DNA from 2 places in the Bacillus sp. FAU20 genome. Region 2 is predicted to be linked to the other one. Evidence: predicted binding sites of a transcription regulator. Region 2 holds the regulator's gene; the other holds the start of a gene.

Region 1 (16,906 bases), on a different contig from region 2:
GCGATATGACTGAACTAACGATGGTTTCAAAAAATGAGTGGAAAGAAGATGAATTAGCTTATTTTCATCATTCATTACAACAAATTTTGCCTTATTTAAACGCCGAAGGGCAAAGTATTTACAAAGAAATTGTAGTAGAAATCGAATCAAGAGGCGGCTTACAAGAAGGCGAAGCTAGTTGGACTCATGGGACAAAAATTTCTTACGATTAAAAAAGTGTTCCCTAGATTGGGAACACTTTTTTTATTTATTGCATTGTAATTTTCTCCACGCAATTTTCGTAAATAGTACGATGTGATTTCGAGAAAGGCAATTGCTCGAATGCTTCTTTCGATACAAATTTTAATGTATCTGTATCAACAATATTACCGGTTACTTTTCCGTAAAATACAAATATATCCCAAGTACGATGTGTAAACGTATGTTGTACATTCATTGCGTACTCATCAATAGAAACCCCGAGCTCAAATTTCTCTTTCATATAATCTATAAGCTGCTCTTTCTGATTTCGAATCCCTTCGCCAAGTTCAATATTCGGAAATTCCCACATGTTAGCTAATAATCCGGTACTTGGACGTTTATTAATGACGTAACGACCATCTTCCGTTTGAAGTACTCCTGCAACAAGGGGTACCATCGTCGGAGCTTTCGCTTTACTTTTTACTGGTAACTCCTTTTGAACACCTTCAGCATATCCCCTGCAATGTTCACGTACAGGACAAAGTAAGCATGCTGGATTTTTCGGAATACAAATTAGTGCACCTAATTCCATCAAACCTTGATTAAAATAAGATGGATTTTCAGTCGAAATAATTTCACGCACAATCTCTTCAAAAACTTTTCGAGTCTTTGGTTTTGCAATATCATCCCATACTGATAAAATGCGAGATAATACACGCATAACATTTCCATCAACTGCCGGCTCTGGTATACCATATGCGATACTTAAAATAGCACCTTTTGTATATGGTCCAACTCCTTTTAACTTTTCAATTTTCTTTACATCACTTGGTACAACCCCGCCGTATACTTCTTTTACCTCTTTTACTGCCGCATGTAAATTACGTGCTCTAGAATAATATCCTAAACCTTCCCATGCTTTTAATACTTCTTCATCATCTGCGTTCGCTAACGCTTCAAGTGTAGGAAACTTCCCCATAAAATTTGCGTAATATGGTTTTACAGCTTCTACTCTTGTTTGCTGTAACATAATTTCAGAAACCCAAACGCGGTATGGATCTTTATTCTTTCTCCATGGCAAGTCGCGCTGTTCTTCTTCAAACCAACCAATTAAATCATTTTGAAACTGCTCTATATTAAAATTGTTTAGTATTTCAAGTGTCAAACTTGATCCCCCTCATTTTTTTGCATATAAGTACTATTATAAAGATTTTAGGAAAAAATTTAAGTAAGATGACATAGGAAATAGAAGGCAAAGGACTTGAGGTATCGAATAAAAAGAGTTACATTAATAAAAAAACGGAGGTGGATTTCTATGGACACAGCCACTCACCTTGTTATGGGTATCACTTTAGGTAGCTTAGCAACATTAGATCCAGCCATAGCACAAAGTGATATTGGCCCTCAAGCTGTTATGCTTGCTACAATTGCTGGTTCCAACATTCCTGACATTGACACAGTTTTAAAATTGCGTAATAACGCTAAATATATAAGAAATCATCGTGGGATTACTCATTCCATTCCCGCGGTAATTCTTTGGTCATTCCTTATAAGTGGCATCTCTTTCGCCTTCTTTTCAGAAGCTCCATATCTTCATTTACTACTTTGGTCATTTATTGCCGTCTTTCTTCACGTCTTTGTAGATATTTTCAACGCCTATGGTACACAAGCATTACGACCTTTCACAAAAAAATGGGTCGCACTTGGCATAATTAATACATTCGATACCGTAATTTTCTTTATCCATATACTTGCAATTGCTTGCATGCTCGTCGGTTCTCATAAAGGATATACAGCCTTAGCAGCATATATATTAATGATTATTTACTATATCGGACGGATTATGATGCATAGAAATATAAGAAGCGTTGTACACAAACGTTTCAACAATGTCGAGAAGATTATCATTTCTCCTTCTTACCGATTTTATCATTATCATTTAGCAGTCGTTACGGCTGATTATTACTACGTTGCGAGATGGCATCGTGGTAACATCATGATATATGATAAGTTCGATCGGGTACCGTTCCCAGACAATGATATTATGCGAGCAGCTAAACAAGATGAAAACATCTCAGCCTTCTTATCTTTCTCTCCTGTATATCGCTGGGATATTTTTGATCATGATCATTATTACGAAGTACGATTCATTGATTTACGATACCGAAGTAAAGATTATTATCCATTTGTCGCGATCGTTCAGCTCGACCACAATTTAAATATTATTAGCTCCTATACAGGATGGATTTTTAGTGAAGAAAAACTTCGAAAAAAACTAGAATTACTTCCACATTAAAAAAAGCGACTTAAGTCGCTTTTTTTAATGTTTCAAATGATCTTCTTGATTAATTAAATGGCTATACTTCGGATTATTTGTACGCATTTCATGAAGGCGTATACCATGATTATTAATCCATGATCGTACCACTTGTTCCGTCATTTCATCGCCTTGATAACGACCTGATTTGGCATAAGTTGTTTGAAAATCTTCCCATAGTAACTCAACCCACGCACGAGCTTGTGCGTAAGAAAGCTTGTCATTCTTGTCTAATAATTCTTTCGTTAATATTTCATAAATATCATTCATATTATAATCTCCTTTTACCTATTTATCCCTTCATTTCTAAAGGATAGTTTCTTCAATTTTGCACATTCTATAATTGATACTTCTTAAAGAAGAGGTATCAACCGATAATGAGGAGGGCGTTCGCAATGGGTAAACAAGCCGAATTTTGGTCTGAGTCAAAAAATAACAGCAAAATCGACGGTCAACCGAAAGCGAAATCACGCTTCGCTTCGAAACGACCTAACGGCACAATTAACACGCACCCACAAGAACGTATGCGTGCTGCAAATCAGCAGGAAGAGTAGTACAAATTAAATTAACTTCCTACACGAGGTGATAAAGATGAGCTACCGTGATCGCTTAGATAGTCGTTCTGAATTATTTAACCATACGTGGACTCGTCCAAAACATGCGAAAGCGCAAGTTAACGGACAGACGCAACAAACCCAGTCTCTCATTATATTGGCAAATGAATGTAAAAAACGCCAATTTTAGAATCTCCTATCTCCTTTAACGCCTACCAAAGATGAAAACCAGAGAGATATGTGCTCTCTGGTTTTTATTTTTCTTGCAATAAGGAAATTGGTATGCCAATCTCTTCATTATCATTTTGCTTATATCCCCAAGCAAATACCCCATTGAAATACGTAATTTTAAATAATACACCAGGTTCTTCTACTAATTCATATGTTTCACCAATACGGAATTTGTTTATATCCGTCATATAAGCACGAGCCATTGCCATTTTTCTCATTAATACATCAAATTCATTGACAATCCCAAGCTGCTCAGCTTTTACTGCTTGCTCCTTCAAAGCGCCAATTTCTTCCCTTAGCTCATGCGGTGTCATTTCACTGTAGCGTTTTGGCATATTCATCTTATTCTCCTCATTCCTCTTCGCGTTTCATTTGCAAAAATATCTCGATTTCATCAATAGAGAATCCTTTTCGATATAACGCTTGTTTCATCTTGTTTTCAAATGTCCATCCATCATGCTTCTTATATTTCTCATAATATTTATTCCCATGATAGTGTAACGCTTCTTGTTGCTTTTCGTCATCTTTTTCGTCTTTCAATTCTTCCAAACAAATCTGAATTACTTCTCTAGAATATCCTTTTCGAACAAGCATCTCATCTAACTTTAGTTTCATTTGTAAAAAAGAATGCTTTTGATAAGATTTTTTCTTCTTTTCTATGAGAAACGAAGCATTCTCAATTTGCTTTTCCTTTGGATATTCTTGTAAACTATGTGTAATAATTAAATCCTGAACACCTTTATTTAATAGCTCTCTTTTAATAACAGTTGGACCTTTTCGATTCACATTACTTTGCGTTCGCGTATATAAAACAGCATACTCTTTATCATTAATATATCGGTCATGTAATAATTTCGAAACGACTTCAGAGATGATGGCCTGTCCCACTTCTTTTTTTCGTAAAAAATCTTCTATTTCTTGTTTTGTTCTCATTTGATAGGATAAATAGGAGATTGCTTGTAAATATGCTTTTTGTACTTCTTCATTATACAAAATATTTCCTAACTCGATTTCATCAATTTCTAATCCTTTTTGTAATCCATGTTTTATTAAGATTACTTGATCCACACTAAATCCGTACTCTTCGCCTTGACCTTTATCAATATAAATATTAAATCGTTCTTTCGATCGTTTTTGTACTTCGATTTTTGTAATGACAGCCATACTCTCACCTCTCTATTATTTTAACATAGTCGAGGAACATTTTTTCTTTTCAAGAATATATATAATGAGGAGGAAATACTTGTGAAAATCGCAATTTCTGGTGGTACAGGCTTTATCGGCAAATACCTTTCTACTTTTTTTATTCAAAAAGGATATACTGTTTACATTCTCACACGAAAAAAAACTACTGAAACTTCCGACCCTAACCTTCAGTATGTTCAATGGACACCGGATTTACAAACCTTCCCCCTCTCTTCTATTGATGTAGTTATTAATCTAGCCGGAGAGTCTATTAATAGTAGATGGACAAAGCAACAAAAGAAAGCCATTTTAAACAGTAGAATTCAAACAACAAAAGGACTCATTAAACAATTGCAAACACTCCATACAAAACCACACACATTTATTAACGCAAGTGCTATTGGATACTATGGAACGTCTGAAATAGAATCTTTTACAGAACAGCATAAGACTCCTGGAAATGACTTTTTAGCAAATACAGTATATTCATGGGAACAAGAAGCATCTAAAGCAAGTTCTCTCGGAATACGAACAATCTACACAAGATTTGGAGTTGTATTAGGTGCAAATGGAGGAGCTCTTCCAAAAATGCTACTTCCCTATCAATTCTATATCGGCGGCACCATTGGTTCTGGGAAGCAATGGTTATCATGGATTCATATAGACGATGTCGTTCGTATGATGGATTTCATCATACACAAAAAAGAAATTGATGGTCCTCTTAATATGACAGCACCAACACCTATAAGAATGAAGGAATTTGGAGAAACCATTGCAACTATAATGAAAAAACCTCATTGGTTGCCTGTACCTTCATTTATCATTCAAACTTTATTAGGTGAAATGAGCATACTTGTACTAGAAGGGCAACGTGTATTACCCATTAAAGCAATTGAACATGGATACCAATACACATTTCCGGCAATAGACCATGCATTACAAAATATACTTTCGCATACAATGTAGTACTTCTAAAACACAATTTTACATGGGCTCTTTCAAAACTTTCATTTTCTAGAATCCGAAGCATCACCATACAAATAACCTTTCAGTTACTTTCCCTTAACTTCCATTAGCATTATAAAGTAACAGAAATGAGGTACCTATGAAAATATTGCTCAAACAAGCCATTGTATACCCTATTACATCTCAAAAATTTCAAGGCGATGTACTCGTTACAGGAGAGCGAATTACCGAGGTCAAACCTTTTATTCAACCTACTCAGGATATGACCGTTATAGATGCACGAGCACTCCATCTCTTACCTGGCTTTATTGATGTCCATACTCACCTTGGTCTCTATGATGAGGGTACTGGTTGGGCTGGAAATGATGCCAATGAAACATCTGAAGTTTCAACACCACATATTCGTTCTTTAGATGGGATCCACCCTTTCGATATTGCCTTTCAAGACGCTGTACAAAACGGAATTACAACCGTTCACGTTATGCCTGGCAGTCAAAATATTATCGGGGGTACGACTTGTGTAATAAAAACAGCTGGAACTTGTATTGATCATATGATTATTCAAGAACCTGCTGGTTTAAAGATTGCCTTTGGAGAAAATCCTAAAAAAGTCCATAGTAATGGAACAAAAGAATCCATTACACGTATGGGGATTATGGGGTTACTTCGGGAATCATTCTATGAAGCGCAACACTACGGGCACGAAGCTGATTTTCGAATGCTTCCTATTTTAAAAGCATTACGTCGTGAAATACCCGTACGTATCCACGCCCATCGAGCAGATGATATTAGTTCTGCGCTACGCTTTGCAACGGAATTCAACCTTGATCTACGTATTGAACATTGTACAGAAGGACACTTTCTTGTTGAAGAGCTTTCGAAACACAATTTGAAGGTTTCAGTTGGTCCCACTCTGACACGTCGTTCTAAAATCGAACTAAAAAACAAGACATGGGATACTTACCATATATTATCTAAAAATGGTGTGGAAGTTTCTATAACAACAGATCATCCTTATACACCCATTCAATATTTAAATATTTGTGCCGCTGTCGCAGTAAGAGAAGGGTTAGACGAGAAAACAGCACTAGAAGGAATCACCATATTTCCAGCGCGAAATTTGCGTTTAGAGGATAGAATTGGAAGCATCGAGGTTGGAAAAGACGCCGATCTCGTGTTATGGACTCATCATCCTTTCCATTATTTAGCCAAGCCTGTACTAACTATGATTGATGGAAAAATAATTTACAAAAAAAATAAAAAAAACTAGTTTATTTTTTTGACTAGATAAAGTATTATACGATTATAAACTGAATGAAACCATAATCAATTTGTGTCGTGATTATCATTTTCAAATTGATGAATGGGGAAGGCAAATGGTGCGCCACCAGCGTTAGAAACTGGTTCTAGTGGGTTCGATTCCCACCCCGAAATTTTTTAAAGATTGATATAAAAATTTCGAGGGTGGGGTGTTTTTTCGTCATGCTACCCTCGTGTGAGGAGGAGTTAGTATGTTGAAAAAACGCGACTTACACGACAGCCACGTTCTATACGAGTTAATGGTGGATCCAGCTGTCTTCCCTTTTGTGCGTCAAAAGGCTTATTCTTATGAAGAATATTTATTCTTAACGAAACAAACGATTGAAGCTGAAGAGCGTGGTGAATTAATTTCACGCACAATTTTAGATGAATGGGGTAACCCTATCGGAACAATTACTTTATTTGATGTGCAAGAAAAAGCTGGATTTCTCGGGACATGGCTTGGCAAACCATATCATGGAAAAGGCTATAATAAATTGGCAAAAGATTCATTTTTTAGTGAACTTTTCTATGAATTAGATATTGAAACAATTTTCATGCGTATTCGTAAAATAAATATTCGTTCTATTAAAGCTGCAGAAAAACTGCAATATGTGAATCTAGCAAACGAAACAAGAAAAGCCGTATATGATGAAATTAACGCAAACGAAGAAGTGTATAACTTATATGAAATTCCAAAAGATCAATACACACTTGCTACAATGCGAGATACAACCTTCCAAGATGCTCATCAATTAAAAGAAGCGTAATCTTAATTTTCTGAAATAATAATCAATAGTTAACATTTTCCATATGCGTATATCCCCTCATGTCTTTGGAAACGATAAATAGTAACTTTAAGACACGAGGTGATTTGTAATGGATAAAAAGAAACGTGATAAAGCAAAAAACACATTATCTAGTACACAAGAAGTTCTCTATCAACGCGAATTTCAAAAAGCAGATCGTGCAGCAGGATATCGCTCGAAAAGCATTTAAAGTGAAAATGAATAATTAGAAGTTTCCCCCCTAATTATTCATTTTCATTACACAATTTTCTCGACTGATAGAAGTAAGCAAAAAGGACCCTTATACATAAGGGTCTTTTTTGCTGTGGACAACTTTATCCACAAAATCAATGAAATTGTTAGTAATTTTCAAAAACATTTAATATTTTTCTATATTAAAGCATATATCAGCTGTTTTAATTGTGGATATTTTTCTAAAAATTGTGGACAATGTGGATATAGTTGTTAATATTCCGACTTTACTGTTTAATGAAAGCGTAATCCTTTTGTGGATAACTGGCTAAATTTTCTTTGAAAATAATAAAGAACCCTCTTTACATATACAAAGAGGGTTTCATATTAAGTAAAAGATTGTGCAAGAGCAGGTGATTTAATAGGTATATGGCGCGGTTCTGCATGATTTTCTGCCAAAATTGCATCTACAATATGACCAGCTGGCTCTGGAAGATAGATGCTTTTCATTGCTTCTTTCATTTGAAGAAGCTTCACATCATCTTGTAATAATGCCTCTGTTTTAGCAAAAACCTCACTATCATCGCGAATGACAACTGCTGCTCCCTTTCTTTCAAAGTACATCGCATTTTCATTTTCTTGTCCTGGAACAGGCTTATATAAAATGACAGGTACTTGCAACGCTGCTGCTTCACTTAATGTTATTCCGCCTGGCTTCGTAATCATACAAGAAGTAACACGGAATAATTCATCAATATTTTCAACATACCCAAACACTTTTAATGCATCGGAATTTTGCTTCTGTAAACTTAATAAATCCTGTTTTAAAGCTTCATTTTTTCCACAAACGACAACTACTTGTAAATTAGGCACTGACATAAATGATTGGCATAGTTCTTTTACATTTCCTAATACTCCATGAGCACCTGCTACAATTAGTAAAATCTTTTTGTTCTCACATAACTGATATTTATTATATATGATTTCTGGATTTACCTTTAACTCAAAACTACTCCGAATTGGAATTCCTGTTTCAACAATTTGTTCCGCAGGTACACCGATATCAACCATCAATTCTTTCACGTGATCCGTTGCAACAAAATAACGATCTACTTCTCGATGAATCCATATTTTGTGCACGCAAAAATCCGTTAATACGTTATAGACAGGAATTGAAATACCTGTTTGTTTCTTCAATTCTGGTACAGCGATAATTGGAAATGTATTAATTACAATATCTGGTTTCTCCACCTGTAACAGTGTTTTCAAACGTTTTCTTCCAAAGTTCGCATACCAAGATGCTATTTTCTTATCATAAATTTTTTCTACCCCGTAATAAAACAAACGATATAATTCTTTTCCTATTGTATAACTTTTTAAATATAGATATTTTGTAATGTCAGTTATAAATGGATGTGATTCTCCAAACAAGTCGCATACAATAACATCTTCAATTCCTTTTTGGCGAAATGTTTGTTCTAATGTTTTTGCTACTTGCACATGACCATTACCGTAATGTGCAGTTAATATTAAAACCTTGGGGTTTTTTATCAAACAAATCCACTCCTAGCTTTTTGTTTCTCCATATTGCATATACGACAATAGGAAAAACATTTTCCTTAAAAATTACATAAACAGATTCTAATAATTCCCTTTCAGCTATGTACCTGTCGTGGATATGCAAAGCATATAAGATTGACCCCTTAATCCTATCTGTGCTCATATCTTTACATTATACTTTCCTATAAGAGCTTTCGCAATAACTTACAAATGTTCTCTATTCCATGATACTCACTCTTTTACTTCTTAATTCTTTTTACTATTTTGATTTCCCTTTACAATTATGTAAATTTCTCCACTTATTCCTTACAAAATTATGGATATTCTACTTTCAGTATACTCTTTTATCAATATATACTCTAGATTTTATTGTAAAGAAAGCAAAAAGCCTAATCCAATATTTGGATTAGACCGCTTGTAAAATATGTTTAGCATGTTCTACATTTTTCTCAGTAGGTGGTTCTACATTTGCGAGTGGGTACTTGTGTCCAAGCGCCTCCCATTTATATACACCAAGCTTATGATATGGTAACACTTCAACTTTTTGAACATTAGACAGGCTTTGAATAAAGCTAGATAGTTTTTGTAGATCCTCTTCATTATCCGTAACACCAGGGACTAATACGTGTCGTACCCAAATCGGTTTATTCTTATCCGATAAATAACGAGCAAATTGTAAAATATGTTCATTTGGTTTCCCTGTTAATTTACGATGCTTTTTGGAATCGATATGTTTCAGATCCAATAAAACTAAATCTGTATAATCCATTAAAATATCTAGCTTATTTTGGAATTCTGGTTCTTCAGAATAACAACCACCAGAAGAGTCAATTGTTGTATGGATACCAGCCTCTTTACACTTTTTAAACAACTCAATTAAAAAGTCTAGCTGTAATAATGGCTCTCCACCGCTAACTGTTATACCGCCTCCGGAAGCTTCAATAAATGGAAGGTAACATGTCACATCCTGCATCACTTCTTCAACTGTTATTTCTTTACCTTTACCGATTTCCCACGTATCAGCATTATGACAATATTGACAACGTAATAAACACCCTTGTGTAAATATGACATAACGAATCCCTGGGCCATCAACAGTACCACAAGACTCTACAGAATGTATTCTTCCTTTTACCATGTTACTTCCTCCTTTATTGAAACAGCCTCCCTTCGCTATATATTAAGAACGAAGGGACACTTTTTTTCATTTACATGCTTTCATGCATTGTACGGTTAATTACATCAATTTGTTGTTCACGAGTTAATTTAATAAAGTTTACAGCATAACCAGATACACGAATTGTTAATTGTGGATACTTCTCAGGATGTTCCATTGCATCCATTAATGTTTCACGGTTAAATACGTTAATATTTAAGTGGTGACCTTCTTTTACTGCATAGCCATCAAGCATTGATACTAAGTTACGTACTTGTACATCATCTTCTTTACCAAGTGCTTTCGGAATAATAGAGAATGTATTAGAAATACCATCTTGTGCATCTTTATATGGTAATTTAGCCACAGATAATAATGAAGCTAATGCACCTTTTGTATCACGTCCATGCATTGGGTTCGCACCTGGTGCAAATGGTTCTCCAGTACGGCGGCCATCTGGAGTATTACCAGTTTTCTTACCATATACAACGTTAGATGTGATTGTTAAGATTGACATTGTATGAACAGAATTTCTGTATGTTTTATGTTTACGAAGTTTATTCATAAATGTTTTTACAAGATTTACAGCAATCTCATCTACACGATCATCATTGTTACCGTATTTAGGGAAATCTCCTTCAATCTCGAAGTCAACTGCAATACCATTTTCATCACGAATTGGTTTTACTTTTGCGTATTTAATTGCACTTAATGAATCTGCCACTACAGATAGACCCGCGATACCTGTTGCCATTGTACGAAGAACATTTGTATCATGAAGTGCCATTTCAATACGTTCGTAGCTATATTTATCATGCATGTAATGAATAACATTTAATGTGTTTAAATACAGGCCTGCTAACCATTCCATTGTCATATCAAACTTATGCATAACTTCTTCATAATCTAATACTTCAGAAGTAATCGGTGCGTACTCAGGACCAACTTGTGCTTTAGATTTTTCATCTTTACCACCGTTAATCGCATATAGTAATGCTTTTGCTAAGTTTGCACGTGCGCCGAAGAATTGCATTTGTTTACCAATTCTCATTGCAGATACACAGCAAGCAATTCCGTAGTCATCGCCGTAATCAGCACGCATAATGTCATCATTTTCATATTGAATTGCTGATGTTTTAATAGACATTTTTGCACAGTAGTTTTTAAAGTTTTGTGGTAATTGTTTAGACCAAAGAACTGTTAAGTTTGGTTCTGGAGCTGGTCCTAAATTATCTAATGTATGCAAGAAACGGAATGAGTTCTTTGTTACTAATGAACGACCATCTAATGCCATACCACCGATAGACTCAGTTACCCAAGTTGGGTCACCAGAGAATAATTCATTATAATCAGGAGTTCTTGCAAATTTCACAAGACGTAATTTCATAATGAAGTGATCCACAATTTCTTGTACTTCTTCTTCTGTTAAAGTACCATTTGCTAAATCTCTTTCAATATAAATATCTAAGAATGTAGAAGTACGTCCAAGACTCATTGCAGCTCCGTTTTGCTCTTTAATTGCTGCAAGATATGCGAAGTATAACCATTGGAATGCTTCTTGCGTATTTGTTGCTGGCTTAGAAATATCAAAACCATGAGCAGCAGCCATTTGTTTTAACTCTTGAAGTGCACGCATTTGCTCAGATAACTCTTCGCGTAAACGCATTGTCTCTTCGCTCATTACACCGCCAGTTAAATTTAAATCAGCTTTTTTCGCTTCAATTAAATGATCTACCCCATATAATGCTACACGACGGTAGTCACCGATAATACGTCCACGTCCGTATGCATCTGGAAGACCAGTAATAACACCTGATTTACGAGCAGCTCTCATTTCTGATGTATAAGCATCGAATACACCTTGGTTATGAGTCTTTCTCCAATCTCTAAAAATACGACTAAGTTCTTTATCCATTTCGTATCCGTAAGATTCACAAGCTTGTTCCGCCATACGAATACCACCATATGGTTGTAAAGAACGTTTAAATGGTTTATCAGTTTGGAAACCGACTACTTTTTCAATATCTTTATTTAAATATCCTGGTTCATGTGATGTAATAGAAGAAACGATTTTTGTATCCATATCAAGAACGCCACCGTTTTCACGTTCTTTTGTTGTTAAATCCATTACTTGATCCCAAAGTTGTTTCGTTGCTTCAGTTGCTCCCGCTAAGAAAGATTCATCTCCTTCGTAAACGTTTACATTATTTAAAATGAAATCGCGAACATCAATCTCAGCTTTCCATTTTTCACCTTTAAAGTTTTCCCATGCGTTTTTAACATTTTCTAATACTTGAGTCATCCTAATCTCCTCCATTTTTGATTAGTACAGGACTAAGATTTTTTATATAACAGCTTACACACTTAGAATACTACTTTTTTGCGAAAGTGAACGAAACAGTTGTGACATGTTTGTGAAATATTGAGCAAACTACTATATGTATAGTGTTAACTTCACTTAAAAGTCTTTATAATTAACCCTTTCCTTAATTGTATTTTTTTGGTACCCTTATATACGAGTCCTATTTTGTAATATAAGAACAATAACCATTGTAGAGCTGTAATACTCTTATCTCCTAATCTGTTATAGTTTTTATAACAGAACAAAAAAGTGTACATATGTTGTACACTTTTTTTGTTACTACTCTAAAACATCTCTTTTTCTATTGCCGTCATAGAATCCGCCACGATTGTCTGTTAATGCAATTATTTGCTCTAGTCCCTCTATATGATCACCTATAATTCGAAGTACAGCTGGAGGGTGACCTATTTTTGCGAAATGTTCACTGGGACGAATACGGTTCATCTTATCAACCTCAACATGATATACACATGCAATTTCAAATCCAGAAAGAAGAGCCTTCACTTGTGCTACACAAGGTGACAATAAAGATTTATACCCAATTGCTTTCAAACACTTTTGGCTAAATGCATTAGGTACCGCAATAAGTGATCCTACCCCTAAATCCTTTCTATCACAAGCTAAATTTAATGCATATTTAAATGCAGTTACAAGATGAAGCGGTACTCTTAAATCTAAATAATGATTTAGATCATTTAATGCGACATCCATTCCATCTGCAATAGCTTTTGCGAAAGGATATAGTTCCCTAGCCGGGATAACAAAGTCACCGTCTATAAACAACACAATATCGCCTTTTGCAAAGTAAGTTCCAAGTGAACGCCCTACATCGTTTCCAAGTGCTTCTTTATATACAATTGTTGTTGCTCCCTTTTCTTTTGCAATCGTTGCGGTTTGATCAGACGAGCCATTTACTACAACGATAATTTCAAAAGGTTCAATTTTTCGAAGTTCATCTATAACATTTCCAATTGTTTTCTCTTCATCTTGTACAGGAATAATGACTGATAATTGCTTTCCTTTATACAATTTAGATGTAATGCCCCAACCTTGATAAAAATCTTCGAAATCTAGAGTATGATAGACACTATCCCTTTTCCTATTTCCATCATAATATCCTCCGCGCTCATCACTACCTACTATTCGCTCCGCTACAGCTTCTATATGATCACCTATCATCCGTTTTTCAGATTGCGACAGACCCGTGCCATATGCAGCATGCTCGGTCGGCCGAAATTTATTTGGCGTAATAACGTCAATTGCACAATGCCGACTAATTCTCCATTCACTTTGAACTAGGCGTAAATGAGCGACAATAGGATTAACAAAGCTTTCATATCCAATGCTTTGAACGACTTCTTTCGTCAACGCATGAGGTGCATCTAATAAGGAATCAATTTTTAATTCTTCACGCTCTAACATTGCATTTAATATTTGGCGCCATACTGTAATAGAATTGGGTTTTTGCCTTTTTAAAAATAATGCATCCAAGTTATTTAAAACGATGTCGGTCTGATCATGTAAAATCGGATTCAGGAATAATTGTAATTTGGAAGTTTGAATAGCAAAATCACCATCTATAAATAGTAATACATCACCTATCGCGTGTTTTGCGCCAACCGCACGGCCAACATCGTTCCCTAGTAGCTCCGTATGCTTGATTACTTTACACCCTAAATGATCAGCAACCTCTTCTGTACCATCGTTACAACCGTTTGCTACTACAATAATCTCTATTGGATTTAATCCTTTTGCCGATTGGATAACATCTGAAATCGTTTCAACTTCATTACATACAGGTATAATGACCGATAGTGACTTAGCCATTATTTTCTTCACGGAACCACTTAATAGTTTCTTTCAATCCTTCTTCCCACGTTACTTCTGCTTGAAACTGAACAAGTTCTCTTAATTTCGCAACATCCGGTCTTCTATTTGGAATTTCTTCAAATCCATGTGGGTATACCTCTTCGAAAGGAACTTGGACAATTTTCGAAGAAGATTTCGTTAGTTTTTTAATTACTTCTGCTACTTCTTTTATACTCTTTTCATTCTCAGAACCTATGTTAATAATTTCACCATTTACCTTTTCATCCATCGCTCGAATCGTTGCCTCTACCGCATCACTTACATACGTAAAACAACGTGTCTGCTCTCCATCTCCATATACGAGAATGTCTTCTCCTTGCAGTGCCGCACTAATAAATCGCGGGATTACCCCTGCATACGGACCATCTTTCGCTCTTGGACCATAAATATTAAAATAACGAACAATCGTTACCGGTAAACCTTCTAATGCGTATCCTAAACATAATGTTTCTTCTAATGTTTTACACACTGCATAACTCCAGCGTATTTTAGAAGTTGCCCCGTATAATCGATCTCCCTCTTCAGAGAAAGGCGGCTTGGCCTTACCATATACTTCTGAAGTAGAAGCAAAAACTACTTTCTTCTTTCCTTTTAACGCTGCTTGTAAAATATTTCTCGTCCCATCAAAATTCGTTTCTATGAGCTCTATACTTTTTTCCATTGTTGTTTTCACACCTAAAATTGCTGCTAAATGAAACACGACATCATGCTGATCTACTAATTCATAAATAGAATTTTTATCTAAAACACTTATTGGAATAACACGGATTTCTTTCATCAACTCTTTATGATACTTATTTTTACCTTTATAAAAGTTATCCACAACAGTGACCTCATAACCTCTTCTCATCAACTCTTCAGCTAAATGCGACCCGATAAATCCGGCCCCACCTGTAATTAAACATTTCTTACTCATTTACTCACCTTCTTTACGATCCCGCGTGTATCTATTACTTGATCCATTCCTTTAAAAAGCTTCCAATCAATATTTGAATGATCCGTTAAAATTAAAATACAATCCGCTTTTTTAACTTTTTCTTCATCTAAAGAAACAGATTGGTACACCTTATCTCCCATTTCCGCGGAAGAAATATAAGGATCATGATATTCTATCTCGTATCCTTTATTTCTTAATAACTGAATAATCGGTAACGCTGGTGATTCTCTCAAATCATTTACATCTTTTTTATACGCAATCCCTACAATTAACACCGTTGCAGGTGATTGCACCACACTTTTTACTTTCCGGACTATTTTCTCTGGCATTTCTTCATTAATCACATGTGCAGCCTCAATTAATTGACTAATTTCCCCATTCTTTTTTATTCTCCATTGGAAATATAAAGGATCTACTGGAATACAATGTCCTCCTATTCCTGGTCCTGGCCAATATGGGGTAAATCCAAATGGTTTTGTAGATGCGGCTTCAAGCGCCTCATAAAAATCAATTCCTAAACTTTCACATAGTGTGTTTAACTCATTTACTAAGGAAATATTGACTAGGCGCTGAATATTTTCAAATAACTTACACATTTCCGCTACTTTTGGAGAACTAACTGGAACAACTACATCAAATGTAGTGCTATACAACTCCTGTACTTTTTGTTTACACTTTTCTGTTTGTCCACTAATAACTTTTGGAATAACTTGAACTGAATATTGACTATTTGCTGGATCAATTCTCTCAGGGGAATATCCGATATAGAAATCTTCACCTACCTTTTTACCATTTTGAGAAATAATAGGTAGGATGACTTCTTCAAGTGTGCCTGGATATGTGGAGCTTTCAAAAATGAAGGTTTGTCCTTTTTGAAGGTTTTGTTGTATATAATGCGAAGCTGAAATGAGGGCACTTAAGTCTGGTTCTCTTTGTTCATTAATTGGAGTCGGGACAGTGACAATAACATAATCACTATTTTGAAAATCAGCAATGCCTTGATCCGGTGTATTTACTGTTAATTTTTTTTTGGTCAATAAACTTTGTAACTCTTTAGAAGAAACATCCGGAATATAACTTTCTCCTTTTATAATTGAATCTATTTTTCTAATATCTTTATCTAATCCAAGTACTGTATGCCCTCTTTCTGCAAAATGTACTGCTAAAGGAAGGCCAACATACCCTAACCCAATAATAGCTACTTTACTACTATTCATTTGTATTCTCTTCTTCCCTTCTCAATTGTTGAATTATATCTCTATCTCTATCTCCATCAGTAAAGCCACCGCGTTCGTCCGTACGTTGTAATA
Region 2 (15,250 bases):
TACTACCACCTTGTAACTCAACAATACTTTTCGCAATCGCTAAACCGAGTCCCGACCCTTCCGTTACTCTACTTCGAGATTGATCTTTCTTATAGAAACGTTCAAATAAATTCGCTAACTCTTCTCTCGTAAAATCTTCACTATGATTCGCAATTACAATTTGTATATCCCTACGCTGCCTTTGAAGAGAAACTTTTATCTCTCCATCATCTTTACTATACTTAATTGCATTCATTAGTAAATTATCAAATACACGAACCATCTTTTCCGAATCAATCGATGCATAAGCATGTTCCTCAGGAAACTTCTTAACAAACGTAAGTCCATGCTCTTCCGCTTGCGGTACTAACTCTTCTATTAATTGCTCCAATAACTCATTTACACATACTTCTTGTTTTTCTAATACAACTTGTTCATTCGTTAACTTCGTATACTCAAATAAATCTTCTATTAAATTCTTTAACTGCTCTGACTTCGCAAAAGCAATTCTCGTATATTCATCGTGTTGCTCTTTATTTTCATATTTAGAATCTCGAAGCAATCGCAAGTAACCCATAATAGAAGTCAGTGGTGTACGCAAATCGTGAGATACATTTGTAATAAGCTCGTTCTTTTGCTTCTCTAATTTACGTTCCTTTTCTATATTATTCATAAGCTCTTCTGCCATATTATTAATATTTTCTGTTAAAGATGCAATCTCATCTTCACCTTTCTTCTCTATACGATACGCTAAGTTTCCTTTTTCTATTTCCTTTACACCTTGTGCCATCGCTTCAATTTGCTTCATCTTTCTCTTTGTTATATAGAAGAAAGAGAAAATGAATACGAGTACACCAATTAAAAATGGGAATGGCCCTTCTACTTTATAATACACTACTTCTCCTTGAGGAATTCCACTCACAAACATATACAAATTTTTACCTTCAATTGTAATAGGTGAGAAAGTAATAAACTCTTTTCTAGATCTTTCAATATCATTATTATTTGAATAATTGATAGCAAACGAAGTTGCATTACGAATTGTATTATGCAAATTAATTTGTTCTTCTTGCGCCTGCTTCGTTTTATACAAAACCTTACCACTTTCATCCGTAACTAATATTTTAAAAGCATCCTGCCTCTGCTCTAAATTTTCATTTTCTAGCTCTATCATACTTTGTACAGCATCTAATTTATTTGCATCAACCATCATTTCCGCGGTACTTTGCGCTTTACGATTAATTTGTTCCATACCATCTCTATAATTAATCTCAGCATGTCGACTAGCATCTTCAAAAACAGGTGCTACTATCTTCGTTGATACAAAGAGTCCTAATAACGCACAAGCAGTAAATGCAGTAATAAGTTGAATTCGTATACTCCGTTTCACACTCTTTATTATCTTCCTAATTAATTCTCGAATTTTCCTAACATAAGTAAACGGATTAAATATCTTTTTCAATCTTATACCCCACTCCCCATACTGTTTTTATATATCTAGGTTTCCTTGGATTCTCCTCAATCTTTTCACGTACTTTTCGAATATGCACCATTACCGTATTATCAGACTGGAAAGATCTTTCGTTCCAAACCTTTTCATAAATTTGTTCCGCGCTAAAGACCATACCCGGATTACGAGCTAGTAATTCTAGAATTGAAAATTCCCTTGGGGTCAGTTTCACTTCTTCTCCGTCCACAATAACTTTATGGGTCGAGATGTTTATTTTCATCTCTCCAATTTCTAGCTCGTCCTCATTTTGTATAGCGAAACCATTCATTTTCATATAACGGCGTAACTGAGATTTAATTCTTGCGATTAACTCTAACGGATTAAATGGTTTCGTTACATAATCATCTGCACCCGTTGTTAACCCTAAAATCTTATCCATATCTTGCGTTTTCGCAGAAAGCATAATAATAGGCATTTCTTTCGCTTCCCTTACCTTCATACACATATGAATACCATCCACTTTCGGCATCATAATATCTAATACGACTAGATGTACTTCATTTTCTTCTAGTAAACGTAATCCTTCTTCTCCGTCTCCTGCTTGTAATACTTTATATCCTTCATTCTTTAAATAGATTGTAATTAAATTCCGAATTTCTTTTTCATCATCTACGACAAGTATTGTTTCGTGTGCCACAATATCTCCCCCATCACTTTTTTAATCCCTAACTTCTATTATAGGAAAACTTCTGAAGAAAAACGCTCGGAAATCCTTAAGATTTTCTGAAGACGCAAAAAAGGTCTAGACTCCCCTTAAGTCTAGACCTTTCAAAAAACCCCTTTTATTTACGAACGTAGATGAAATATAGTACGAATAAAACTCCCATAACATACATAATCGGATGAACCTCTTTACGACGACCACTCACAACCATTGTAATTGGATAGAAGATAAATCCAATCGCAATCCCAGTTGCGATACTATACGTAAGTGGCATAGAGATAATTGTAAAGAATGCTGGTACTGCAATCTCGAATTTCTTCCAATCAATTTCCCCTAAGGAAGAAACCATCAAGATTCCTACAATAATTAAAGCCGGTGCCGTTACAGCTGGCGTTACAACACTTAGTAATGGCGAGAAGAATAGTGCCAGTAAGAAGAATCCTGCTGTTACAACTGCTGTAAATCCAGAACGCCCTCCCGCTGCTACCCCTGCAGAAGATTCAATGTAAGACGTTGTTGTTGATGTACCCAAGATCGCACCAATTACAGTTGCAATCGCATCTGCAAATAACGCTTTTCCTGCACGTGGTAATTTATTGTTCTTCATTAATCCTGCTTGATTCGCAACCGCTACAAGCGTACCTGCTGTATCAAAGAAATCTATAAAGAAGAACGTTATAATAACAATCCCCATTTGAACTGTGAAAATATCGCCGAAGTGCGTTAACGCCACGCCGAACGTTGGTTCTAGACTCGGTATTGCTCCCACCACAGCTTTCGGAGTATCAATTAATCCTGTTGCAACTCCTAAGATCGCTGTAAGAATCATACCGTAAAATACTGCACCATTAACTTTCTTAATCATGAAGATGATCGTAGTAACAACCCCGAAGATTGCTAGTAACGTTGTGCCCTTTGTTAAGTCCCCCAACCCAACAAGAACCGCATCGTTTTTCACGATAATTCCGGCATTTTGGAATCCAAGGAAAGCAATGAATAATCCAATACCTGCTGCTACTGCAAACTTTAACTCCGATGGAATTGCATTAATGATTTTTTCACGAATACCTGAAGCAGTAAGAATAATAAAGATAATACCTGACATTAATGTTCCAGCAATGGCCGTTTGCCACGGAATACCCATCGTTAACACTGCTGTATAAGCAAAGAACGCGTTAATTCCCATACCCGGCGCTAAAGCAATTGGATACTTCGCGAAAATACCCATAATTAACGAACCGATCGCTGCCGCTAATGCCGTAGCAACGAATACTGCACCTGGATCCATCCCTGTACCTGCTGGTAACCCTTTAACATTTCCAAGCGACAGCGTAGCAGGATTGACAAATAGTACGTAAGCCATAGATAGAAATGTCGTTAACCCTGCTATGAACTCAGTCTTATAATTCGTACCGAGCTCATCAAACTGAAAATAGCGTTTCATCTTACGTTTCCCCCGTTATATGATTACTCGCCGCATTTCTCCTAGCCCTCTTTTATCCCGAGAAATAAAAAAGGCTTCCATTGCATTTATACATGGAAGCGTTCTATAAACAAAGACAAGTTTCCCCTCATCTTTATACAAACGCCTCGTAGTCAAGCCATTTACGGTAGCTAGGTAGAAACTTTCGGGCCATATCCCCGATATTATACGACGGCTATAATATTCACTTTTCGTTTGAATTACATAATCATATTAACTCGACGAAGTAGTTTTGTCAATTTAAAAACGAACATTTTTATAAAATTTTATAGTTTCGTTCGTATTAATACCAAAATAAAAAAGATCCATCTATGCATAAGCAATAGATGGACCTTTTTATAAATACTATTCCCACTCAATCGTTGCTGGTGGCTTACTCGTTACATCATACACGATACGGTTAACGTGTTTTACTTCGTTTACGATACGTACAGAGATTTTCTCTAATACGTCCCAAGGGATACGTGCCCAGTCAGCTGTCATACCGTCGATAGATGTTACCGCACGGATACCTACTGTGTAATCGTAAGTACGCTCGTCACCCATAACACCTACGCTACGCATACCAGGAAGCGCAGTGAAGTATTGCCAGATTTCACGGTCTAAGCCCGCTTTAATAATTTCTTCACGTAAAATCGCATCAGATTCACGAACGATTTCTAATTTCTCTTCTGTGATTTCACCTAATACACGAATACCAAGACCCGGTCCTGGGAATGGTTGACGCCATACGATTTCATCAGGAATTCCTAGTTCAGACCCTAATACACGTACTTCGTCTTTAAATAACGTGTTTAAAGGCTCGATTAATTTGAACTGCATGTCTTCTGGAAGTCCACCAACGTTATGGTGAGATTTAATTGTTTGTGCAGTTGCTGTACCACTCTCAACGATATCTGTGTAAAGTGTACCTTGCGCTAAGAAGTCCATACCTTGTAATTTAGACGCTTCATCATCAAATACGTAAATGAATTCGTTACCGATGATTTTACGTTTTTGTTCTGGATCTTCTACACCTTTTAACTTGTCCATAAAGCGGTCTTTTGCATCCACTTTAATAACGTTCATATGGAAGCCTTCGCTAAATGTTTTCATAACGCCTTCCGCTTCGCCTTTACGAAGTAAACCGTGATCAACGAAAATACATGTTAATTGGTCACCAATTGCTTTATGAATTAACACTGCTACAACAGAAGAGTCTACACCGCCGCTAAGTGCGCATAGTACTTTTTTGTCTCCAACCGTTTCACGGATTTTCTCTAATTCTACTTCGATAAAGTTCTCCATGTTCCATCCTTCAGAACAACCACAAGCACCGAATACGAAGTTTTTAATTAAATCGTTACCGTGCTCAGAGTGACGTACTTCTGGGTGGAATTGTACACCGTATAATTTTTTGTCTTCATTGCTCATACCAGCAATTGGGCAAGATTCACTTGTTGCGTCTACTACGAATCCTTCAGGTAAACCAGTTACTAAGTCACCATGGCTCATCCATACAACTTGCTCTTCTGGAAGGTTCGCATATAATTTTGATTCGTTCTCTACTTTAAGAACAGCTTTTCCGTACTCGCGGTGATTTGCACGCTCTACTTTACCACCGAAGTGTTGCGTCATAAGCTGCATACCGTAACAAATACCGAAGATTGGTAAACCTAGTTCAAAGATTTTTTCATCACAATGTAATGCACCTTCACCGTATACACTATTTGGTCCACCAGAGAAAATAATCCCTTTTGGATTCATTGCTTTAATTTCTTCTGCAGTAATTGTATGTGGATGAAGTTCACTGTATACACCGAACTCACGAATTCGACGTGCTATTAACTGATTGTATTGACTTCCAAAATCTAAAACGATAATTGTATCGTGTTGTTTCTTCAAAATAATCACCCCAACGTTAGTTCTCGTATATAAATATTTTCACCAATTTGGCGAAAAGCATTACCAATATAATAAAAAAAGCCAGTCCTCCGCCTCTAGTCTCATAACAAAGAAAAGGCAGGGGTCTGGCTTTATAAAGAAAGATAGTCTCCGCTCTTTATAAATATAAGACACACTGCCTTCATAGTCAGGTTGTTTACGGTAACCCGGTAGAGACTCTCAAACCATATCATTGAGGATATATGAAGGATCGTTTTATATTATCTTCCTAGATTCTAACAATGAAGTATCAATATGGTCAAGAGAGAAAGCGACAAAATTCTACAGAAATTCATTTCCTTTTTTAAAAAACATAAAAAAACATCCATTTCTATATAGAAATGGATGTTTTTTAGGGCAAACGGAATTACATCATTCCGCCCATACCGCCCATGCCCATGCCGCCCATGTCAGGCATTGCTGGTGCATTTGGTTCTGGCTTGTCAGCTACTACAGCTTCAGTTGTTAAGAACATAGCTGCAACAGATGCTGCGTTTTGAAGTGCAGAGCGAGTTACTTTAGCTGGATCTACGATACCAGACTCAAGCATGTTAACCCATTCGCCAGTAGCTGCGTTGAAACCAACGCCTACTTTTTCGCCTTTTAGACGCTCTACAACTACAGATCCTTCTAGACCAGCGTTGATTGCGATTTGGCGAACTGGCTCTTCTAGTGCGCGAAGTACAATGTTGATACCTGTTGCTTCGTCGCCTTCAGCTACGATAGAAGCTACTTTTGTGTATACGTTCATAAGTGAAGTACCACCACCTGCAACGATACCTTCTTCTACTGCTGCACGAGTTGAGTTAAGTGCATCTTCAATGCGAAGTTTGCGTTCTTTCAACTCAGTTTCAGTTGCTGCACCTACTTTAATTACCGCTACGCCACCTGCAAGTTTTGCAAGACGCTCTTGTAATTTTTCACGATCGAATTCAGAAGTTGTTTCTTCTAATTGCGCACGGATTTGACCGATGCGAGCTTCGATTTGTTCTGTGCTTCCTACACCTTCAACTACAGTTGTATTTTCTTTCGTTACAACAACTTTACCAGCGCGTCCTAAAGATTCAACTGTAGCAGATTTTAAGTCACGGCCTAATTCTTCAGTGATTACTTCGCCACCTGTTAAGATTGCGATATCTTCTAGCATTGCTTTACGACGGTCACCAAATCCAGGAGCTTTAACAGCTACTACGTTGAATGTACCACGAAGTTTGTTCACTACTAATGTAGCTAAAGCTTCGCCTTCTACATCTTCAGCAATGATAAGAAGTGGTTTACCTTGTTGTACCACTTGCTCTAATACTGGTAAGATTTCTTGAATGTTAGAAATCTTTTTGTCAGTGATTAAGATGTATGGGTTATCAAGAACTGCTTCCATTTTGTCAGAATCAGTAATCATGTAAGGAGATGCATATCCACGATCAAATTGCATACCTTCTACTACGTCTAATTCTGTTGTGAATCCTTTAGACTCTTCTAAAGTAATAACGCCGTCGTTACCAACGCGCTCCATTGCTTCAGCGATTAATTGACCTACTTCTTCGTCAGCTGCAGAAATAGCAGCTACTTGTGCGATAGAAGATTTGCCTTCGATTGGTTTAGAAATCGTTTTTAATTCTTCAATTGCAGCAGTAACAGCTTTTTCGATACCTTTACGAAGACCCATTGGGTTCGCACCAGCTGTTACGTTTTTAAGACCTTCACGAATCATAGCTTGCGCTAATACAGTTGCAGTTGTTGTTCCGTCACCAGCTACATCGTTTGTTTTGCTAGCAACTTCTGCTACTAACTTCGCACCCATGTTTTCGAATGCATCTTCTAATTCGATTTCTTTTGCGATTGTTACACCATCATTTGTAATAAGTGGTGAACCAAATTTTTTCTCAAGTACAACGTTACGACCTTTTGGTCCAAGTGTTACTTTTACTGCGTTTGCAAGAGTGTCGACACCGCGAAGCATCGAACGACGTGCTTCTTCACTAAATTTAATATCTTTTGCCATAATAATTGACCCCCTTGGATTTTTTAAGATTTATATAATTAACCGATAACTGCTAAAATGTCACTTTCACGTAAAATCAAGTAGTCTGTACCTTCATATTTCACTTCAGTACCTGCATATTTTGAGAAGATGATAAGATCACCTGCTGCTACCTCTAAAGCAACACGCTCACCATTCTCAAGCACTCGACCAGTACCTACTGCAACAACTTTACCCTCTTGTGGTTTTTCTTTTGCAGTATCTGGTAATACAATACCACTTGCTGTTTTTTCTTCTGCTTGAACAAGCTCAATTACAACGCGATCACCTAATGGCTTTAGCATGAACAATAACCTCCTCATTTTGTTATGTAAATTTCTTTTATTAGCACTCAAGTCATCCGAGTGCTAACACACTTATAATAATAAATAATCTCAATTTCTTTTGCAAGTAAAAAAATCATAATTTTTTCGCAAATTACTATATAAACTTTCTATATAGAATACCGCCTTTACTATATGAATCGTTGTTTCCCCTACTCGTATGTTACAATATGAAAGACACCCTAAGTTGTTTTCGCTAAACGTACAACTTTTTCCTGTCTCCTACTTTAATTTCAAATAAAGATTTACAAAAAAATCATAATTCGAATGAAAGTTTATATCGTAGATAACATATTTACATGTTATCCTACCTTATCTCATACACTAGAGTTAGAAAGGATGGTTAAACCATTTGAAGAAACAATACTGGTGGATTATCGTTACATACATTTTAATGCAGTTATCTGGCGTTGTTGGATTACCACTTCTCCTAAAAACAGGACTCTATGATAATAGAGGATTTACCATTGAGGAAAAAGGACAAATCATAATGGGACACTGGGCAATTATTAGCTTCTTTGTTGCATTATGTATCATACTTTGGTTACTTAGAACAGATATTCGTGACAGGCATTTAGATGCAATGCGCTCTTCTGTCCCAGCTACTATTGGATGGATTTTCATCGGGTTCTTCTTAGCTTTCTTTTCACAAATAGTTGCCGGTATGATCGAGATGCAGCTACTAGGAATTAAGCAAGGTTCAGAAAATACAATGAAACTGATGGAAATTGCAAGAACGACACCTTGGTTCCTTATTGTCGTATCTATAATCGGACCTATCTTAGAAGAAATCGTATTTAGAAAAATTTTATTTGGTGCACTTTATAAGAAGTTTAACTTCTTTATTGCAGCTATCATTAGTTCGCTTGTATTCGCAGCAATTCATTTTGATTTTACTCACTTATTGGTATACACTGCTATGGGGCTCGTATTCGCCTTCTTATATGTGAAGACGAAACGTATTATCGTTCCGATTGCAGCTCATGTTGCGATGAATACATTAGTTGCTATTGGGCAAATTTTTATGAGCAATGAGCAAATTCAAGAAATGATTAAAGAAGCTGAAAAAATGCAAGGCTTTATCGGAGGATTTTTTGTATGAGAAACTCACCATTGTTCATGGCTGCACTATACTTCCTTCTTGGATGTATCTTTACACGCTTGGCCATTACGAACGTGACAGATACAATCTGGAATATGTGGACAATACTATTTGCAGTTATGGCAACAATTGATTTTAATTTGGCACTTCGCCTTATATTAGTTAAATTCACAAAGAAGAAACAATAATAAAACGCAGAGGTCGCTTCCTCTGCGTTTTATTGTGGATAGTTTTTCAAAAAGTAAACTAATGTTTGTAACTCTACAGCTAAGTCAATATGATGAATTCTAATATTCTCTGATACGTTTAATCGCGCTGGTGTGAAATTCAAAATACCGTGCACGCTCGTTTCAGCTAATCTATCTGCTACAGCTTGTGCTACTGTGGCTGGTACTGTTAATATTGCCACTTGTATATCATTTGATAATCTCTCTTCTAATTCATCTAAATGATATACAGGAATGCCCCCGATTTCTGTTCCAACTTTCTCTTCACTAACATCAAATGCCATTTCAATTTTTGTATTATTGTTTTTCGTGAAATTATAATGTAAGAAAGCGGTCCCTAAATTACCTACTCCAATAAGTGCTACACGTGTTATATCATCTTGATCAAGTGTTTCGCGGAAAAATGATAATAAATAATTTACGTTATATCCATATCCCTTTTTCCCTAACGCTCCAAAATACGAAAAATCTCTTCGTATTGTTGCGGAATCTACTTTTACTGCCTCACTCAATTCGGCCGATGAAACACGCTGCTTACCAGAAAGAGATAAGTTTTGGATAAATCGATAGTATAGAGGCAATCTTTTAGCAGTGGCTTGTGGAATCTTTTGCTGATCCATATGACCTCTCCTCTCTTCCTATCATTATTCATATACTTTAATCAAATACAGAAGTTTAGCACTCATTAAATTCCTTGTATAATAAAGAGAAGAAGTATTCTCTCTTTATTTTAAACTATACACTATTTTTAGTATGATTGAGAAATATAAACATGGCAAAGTTAAGAAATTATTTGAGGTGAAAACATTGATTTTATTACAAGTAAACGCGCTTTCGAAATTATACGGTGCAGAAACAATTCTGGCAAACATAAAATTGGAAGTACAAACAAAAGATCGTATCGCATTAGTTGGAAGGAATGGAGCAGGAAAATCTACATTATTAAAAATAATCGCTGGTGAATTATCTCATGATGGTGGCGAAATTATAAAACCAAAAGATGTCTCAATCGGATATTTAGCTCAAAATACTGGACTAGAAACGTCTTTAACAATTTGGGATGAAATGCTAACCGTCTTTACCCACTTACAGCAAATGGAGACAAAACTTCGAAGGCTTGAGCAAGAAATGGGAAAAGAAGAAAACTTTTCAAACGAAGCTACATATGAAAGATTGTTAGCTGAGTATGACCAATTGCAACTCAATTATAAAGATCAAGGTGGATATCAATATGAAGCGGATATTCGCTCCATTTTAAGCGGCCTTGGCTTCCCAGTTGAAACGCACCAGACGACGATTTCTACTTTAAGCGGCGGGCAAAAAACAAGATTAGCTCTCGGGAAATTATTATTAACAAAACCAGACTTACTTATTTTGGATGAGCCTACAAACCATTTAGACATCGAAACATTAACGTGGCTTGAGCAATATTTACAAGGTTATCCTGGCGCAATATTAATCGTTTCACATGACCGTTATTTCTTAGACAAACTCGTTACACAAGTATATGAAATTTCGAATAAAGAAAGCAGACGATTTGTTGGTAACTACAGTAAATATTTAGACTTAAAATCAGCATTATATGAGCAAGAAATGAAACGTTACGAAAAACAACAAGATGAAATCGCAAAACTTGAGGACTTCGTTCAAAAGAATATAGCTCGCGCTTCTACAACGAAACGGGCTCAAAGTCGCCGTAAACAACTAGACAGAATGGAATTATTAACAAGACCATTAGGGGATTCTAAGTCAGCATCATTCCACTTCGATATTGAAAAGCAAAGTGGAAATGATGTTTTACAAGTAAATGATGCAACCATCGGCTATGATGAGAACCCTATAATTGAACATGTAACTATGCGCTTAACTCGCGGAGATAGTGTTGCTTTAGTTGGTCCAAATGGAATTGGGAAATCCACATTATTAAAGTCTATTGTGAATAAGTTACCACTATTAAATGGTGATGTTTCTTTCGGATCAAATGTATCTGTTGGTTATTATGATCAAGAACAAGCAAACTTAACATCTTCTAAACGGGTTTTAAATGAACTATGGGATGAATATCCACTGCAACCTGAAAAAGAAATCCGTACTATACTCGGGAATTTTTTATTCACAGGAGATGATGTACTGAAACCAGTATCTTCCCTTAGTGGTGGACAAAAAGCTCGATTAGCTCTTGCAAAACTTATGATGCAAAAATCAAATTTATTAATTCTAGATGAGCCTACGAACCACCTTGATTTAAATAGTAAAGAAATTTTGGAGAATGCTTTAATTGATTACCCAGGGACTCTTCTATTCGTCTCACATGACCGCTACTTTATTAACCGTGTAACAACGACTGTGGTTGAGTTATCAACAGAAGGTGCACAGGAATATTTAGGGGATTACGATTACTACGTTGAAAAGAAAAATGAAATGATTGAACGTGCAGAACTTGAACAGCAAGAAAGTGACATTCCTGTTCAAAAGGTGGTTGCACAAGAGAAATTAAATTATTTAGAAGAAAAAGAGCGTAAAAAACTAGAGCGTCAACGCACTAGAAAAATTGAAGAGCTAGAACAAAGTATATTAGAATTAGAAGAAGAAATTGCTACGTTAGAAGATCAACTTTGCTTACCAGAAATATATGCAGATTATGAAAAAGCTAGTGAAATTACAACTAAAAAGCAAACGCTACAAGAACAACTTGAAACTTGTATGGCAGAATGGGAAGAGCTGCATGTATAAGCATATTTAAATAAAGAAGATGTCTCATAAGTCAGGATTTTTGACTATGCGACATCTTCTTTTCTTTTAATACAGAAACAATTTTTTGAGTATATCAATCGTAACTTAGAATATACTAACGATTTTTCAAATATATCTATCGTAACCCTATATATATTAACAATTTGACACGAAATATCGATTTAACGACAAAGATTGACAATATTAGCATCTTCTATAATGGGGTGATGTTTCAAAATGTTTTTCGGGGATATCTTCTTGCCTTTTATTTCCCGAAAAAGAACAAATTCAAAGGTCTGACATCATCCTATTTATCCACAAGTTTATACACATATCCACCTTTATAAAATAAACCTTAAAATAACTTTTCCACATTATCCACAATCAACAAAAAAGTTATCAACATTTTATATACACAATAAAACCCATATTATCAACAGACAATATGGGTTTTATCCACAACCTGTGGTTAATTATGTGCATAACTATGCTTCAATATCTAATCCTGGATTTGCATTTAAGGCTAATGTTGCACGCTTACCTTGTTCATAAGCAATTGTCCCTGCCGCTGCAATCATCGCTGCATTATCTGTGCATAAAGATAGCGGCGGAATAATTAATTCAATGTTTTCTTTTTGTGCAAATTCCTCTTCTAATCGCGCACGAAGTCCTTTATTAGCAGCTACTCCACCAGCAAGAAGTAATTGCTTTACATTATAAGCTTCTGCTGCACGAGCTGCTTTCGTTACAAGTACATCTATTACACTTTCTTGGAAACTTGCCGCTAAATCTTCTGGCGCAATTTCTATACCGCGTTGTTTTGCATTATGCACAGTGTTGATAACTGCTGATTTCAATCCACTAAAGCTAAAATCATATGAATCCGGTTCTAGCCATGCACGAGGCAAATCAATTGTCGGTTCTCCTTCATGTGCAAGGCGATCAATATGAGGACCACCTGGATATGGCATAGATAACGTACGAGCTACTTTATCATATGCTTCTCCAGCTGCATCGTCTCGTGTTTCACCAATTACTTCAAATGAACCATGTTCTTTCATATAAACAAGTTCTGTATGCCCACCAGATACAACAAGTGATAATAACGGGAATTGAACTTCTTTTACTAAACGGTTCGCATAAATATGACCAGCAATATGATGAACACCGACTAACGGAATATCATGTGCAAACGCTACTGCCTTCGCTGCATTTACTCCAATTAGAAGTGCTCCTACTAAACCAGGACCTTCTGTTACAGCAATTGCATCAATATCATCAAATGTGATGTTTGCTTCCTTTAAAGCTTCTTCTAACACAACTGTAATTTCTTCTACATGATGACGGGATGCAATCTCTGGTACAACGCCGCCAAAACGTTTATGACTTTCAATTTGTGATGCAACGACATTCGCAATAATTTCCGTTCCATTTTTAACAACTGCTACTGCTGTTTCATCACAACTTGTTTCAATACCAAGTATAATCGTATTTTTTTCCATTATATATTCACCCACATTACGAGACCATCTTCCTGATTGTCTGCATAGTATCGTTTACGAATCCCACCATTTTGAAATCCGTATTTTCTGTATAACTGCTTTGCTACTTCATTTGATACACGTACTTCAAGTGTCATTGTTTTTACCCCTAGTTCTTTCGCTTCAGAAATAACTGCTTTCAATAGGGCATCTCCTAACTTTTGACCTCGGTATTCTGGCAAAATAGCTATATTTGTTATATGTGATTCATCAATAATTATCCACAATCCACAATACCCGATTACACGACCATCTTTTTCTAACACAATATAATGTGCATGTTCATTCATCGTTAATTCACGGTGAAAGGCATCTGCAGTCCAAGGAGTTGAAAAAGACGCTTCTTCAATAGCTACAATTTGAGCAATATCATCAAGCTCCATCTTTCTAAATATCATATCCATCTTCTGCAAGCTCCTACTTGTTTTGACTTTCTAACCACTTTGTTTCAGCTTCAGCTAAACGAAGATAGCTTGGAACAAACGTATGCACATCTTGTTCTTCTTTTTGTAATCCTAAGAATGCTAGCTCACTTGGTCTTGGGTTATTTTTAGTAAATGGAGCGAATACAGCTTGATCACCTAAATGTTCTATAATTGTTTCTTTATGCAATTTAACATCGTTACCGATAAATAAAACAGGCTGTCCTTTATCTTTTAACATTTGCAACCAGTCTACAATAAGAATAATTCGGTCTTCTTCTATTGAAGTTAACTGCTCTCCTTCATATGTATATAACCCAGTATAAATTTGCCCACGTCTTCCATCAAATAAAGGACAAATTAATCCGTTAAAGTTAGCACCGTTTGCAGCTACTACCTCTAAACTTGATACACCTACAATTGGTATTTGAAGTGACCAAGCTAATGTTTTCGCCGCTGTCACGCCTATGCGAACACCTGTATAGGATCCAGGTCCAGCAGCTACAACGATTTTAGTTAATTCCTTCGGTTTTACGCCACACTCTTTTAACAGTTTCTCTACAGCTGGCATAAGACGTACAGAATGGTTTTTTGTTAAATTTGTAATGATTTCCCCAATTACGTTTCCTTCCTCAATAAGGGATACACCCATTACGTAATTTGAAGTATCAATTGCTAGTACTTTCATCTTGTAATAGCTCCTCACATAATCTAATATAGCGATCTCCAATTGGCTCGAGTATAATTTTTCTTGTGTCATCTCCAGCATGGAATAAACTAATTTGTAACTTTTCATTCGGTAAATATGCTTCTATTAAATGAGCCCATTCTACTACCGTAATTCCTTCACCGTAGAAATATTCATCAAAGCCTAAGTCCTCTTCACTTTCTGCTAAGCGATACACGTCCATATGATATAGCGGTAATCTTCCTTTATATTCTTTGATGATATTAAAGGTAGGACTATTTACAACTCTTTTCACTCCAAGACCTTTTGCTAGTCCCTTTGTAAAAGTCGTCTTACCAGCTCCAAGATCTCCTTCTAAAATAATTACATCTTGTGCCTCTACGAGCTCACCTAGTTTTTCTGATAACCTTTGTGTTTCCTCAGAAGATTTTGTTGTTACTTCATATTTACTCACAGATTTCACCTACTTTACTCACAATGTTCTCTGCTCTTTATTATACAGGTTTTGAATATATAAAAAAGTCCTTAGGAGTTGTCCTAAGGATAGTTTGACTGTCTTTATTAGTTTTTTGTTAAAACAAATAAAAAAATACGAAACAACTTGTTTCGTTCTT

What was found. The regulator Rex, encoded in region 2, represses fermentation and respiration genes when NADH is low (regulators of the CRP and FNR family bind a similar motif). The targets are predictions, from matches to a motif close to TTGTGAAATATTTCACAA.
Region 1: pflB (formate C-acetyltransferase) is a predicted target of Rex. The motif match lies at 12,841-12,858, and genes of this name have one in related genera.

The regions. Positions count from the first base shown of each region.
Region 1 covers NZ_JBVYHY010000027.1:158,939-175,844, reverse strand. The annotation lists gene AC0OM3_RS26585 (hypothetical protein) at 1-212, shown strand, start outside; gene mutY (A/G-specific adenine glycosylase) at 248-1,345, opposite strand; gene AC0OM3_RS26575 (metal-dependent hydrolase) at 1,496-2,476, shown strand; gene AC0OM3_RS26570 (YfhJ family protein) at 2,501-2,767, opposite strand; gene AC0OM3_RS26565 (small, acid-soluble spore protein K) at 2,893-3,051, shown strand; gene AC0OM3_RS26560 (YpzG family protein) at 3,089-3,241, shown strand; gene AC0OM3_RS26555 (YfhH family protein) at 3,306-3,623, opposite strand; gene recX (recombination regulator RecX) at 3,634-4,446, opposite strand; gene AC0OM3_RS26545 (TIGR01777 family oxidoreductase) at 4,528-5,433, shown strand; gene AC0OM3_RS26540 (amidohydrolase) at 5,573-6,703, shown strand; gene AC0OM3_RS26535 (GNAT family N-acetyltransferase) at 6,945-7,502, shown strand; gene AC0OM3_RS26530 (YfhE family protein) at 7,612-7,731, shown strand; gene AC0OM3_RS26525 (diglucosyl diacylglycerol synthase) at 8,100-9,266, opposite strand; gene pflA (pyruvate formate-lyase-activating protein) at 9,679-10,410, opposite strand; gene pflB (formate C-acetyltransferase) at 10,481-12,730, opposite strand; gene AC0OM3_RS26510 (glycosyltransferase family 2 protein) at 13,070-14,617, opposite strand; gene AC0OM3_RS26505 (NAD-dependent epimerase/dehydratase family protein) at 14,610-15,575, opposite strand; gene AC0OM3_RS26500 (nucleotide sugar dehydrogenase) at 15,572-16,813, opposite strand; gene AC0OM3_RS26495 (glycosyltransferase family 2 protein) at 16,806-16,906, opposite strand, start outside.
Region 2 covers NZ_JBVYHY010000017.1:44,305-59,554, reverse strand. The annotation lists gene AC0OM3_RS12665 (HAMP domain-containing sensor histidine kinase) at 1-1,441, opposite strand, end outside; gene AC0OM3_RS12660 (response regulator transcription factor) at 1,425-2,126, opposite strand; gene AC0OM3_RS12655 (NCS2 family permease) at 2,272-3,597, opposite strand; purine riboswitch at 3,727-3,828, opposite strand; gene guaA (glutamine-hydrolyzing GMP synthase) at 3,982-5,520, opposite strand; purine riboswitch at 5,685-5,786, opposite strand; gene groL (chaperonin GroEL) at 5,927-7,561, opposite strand; gene groES (co-chaperone GroES) at 7,600-7,884, opposite strand; gene AC0OM3_RS12635 (CPBP family intramembrane glutamic endopeptidase) at 8,276-9,025, shown strand; gene AC0OM3_RS12630 (YdiK family protein) at 9,022-9,213, shown strand; gene AC0OM3_RS12625 (redox-sensing transcriptional repressor Rex) at 9,243-9,872, opposite strand; gene AC0OM3_RS12620 (ABC-F family ATP-binding cassette domain-containing protein) at 10,060-11,985, shown strand; gene tsaD (tRNA (adenosine(37)-N6)-threonylcarbamoyltransferase complex transferase subunit TsaD) at 12,471-13,487, opposite strand; gene rimI (ribosomal protein S18-alanine N-acetyltransferase) at 13,487-13,930, opposite strand; gene tsaB (tRNA (adenosine(37)-N6)-threonylcarbamoyltransferase complex dimerization subunit type 1 TsaB) at 13,944-14,636, opposite strand; gene tsaE (tRNA (adenosine(37)-N6)-threonylcarbamoyltransferase complex ATPase subunit type 1 TsaE) at 14,617-15,090, opposite strand.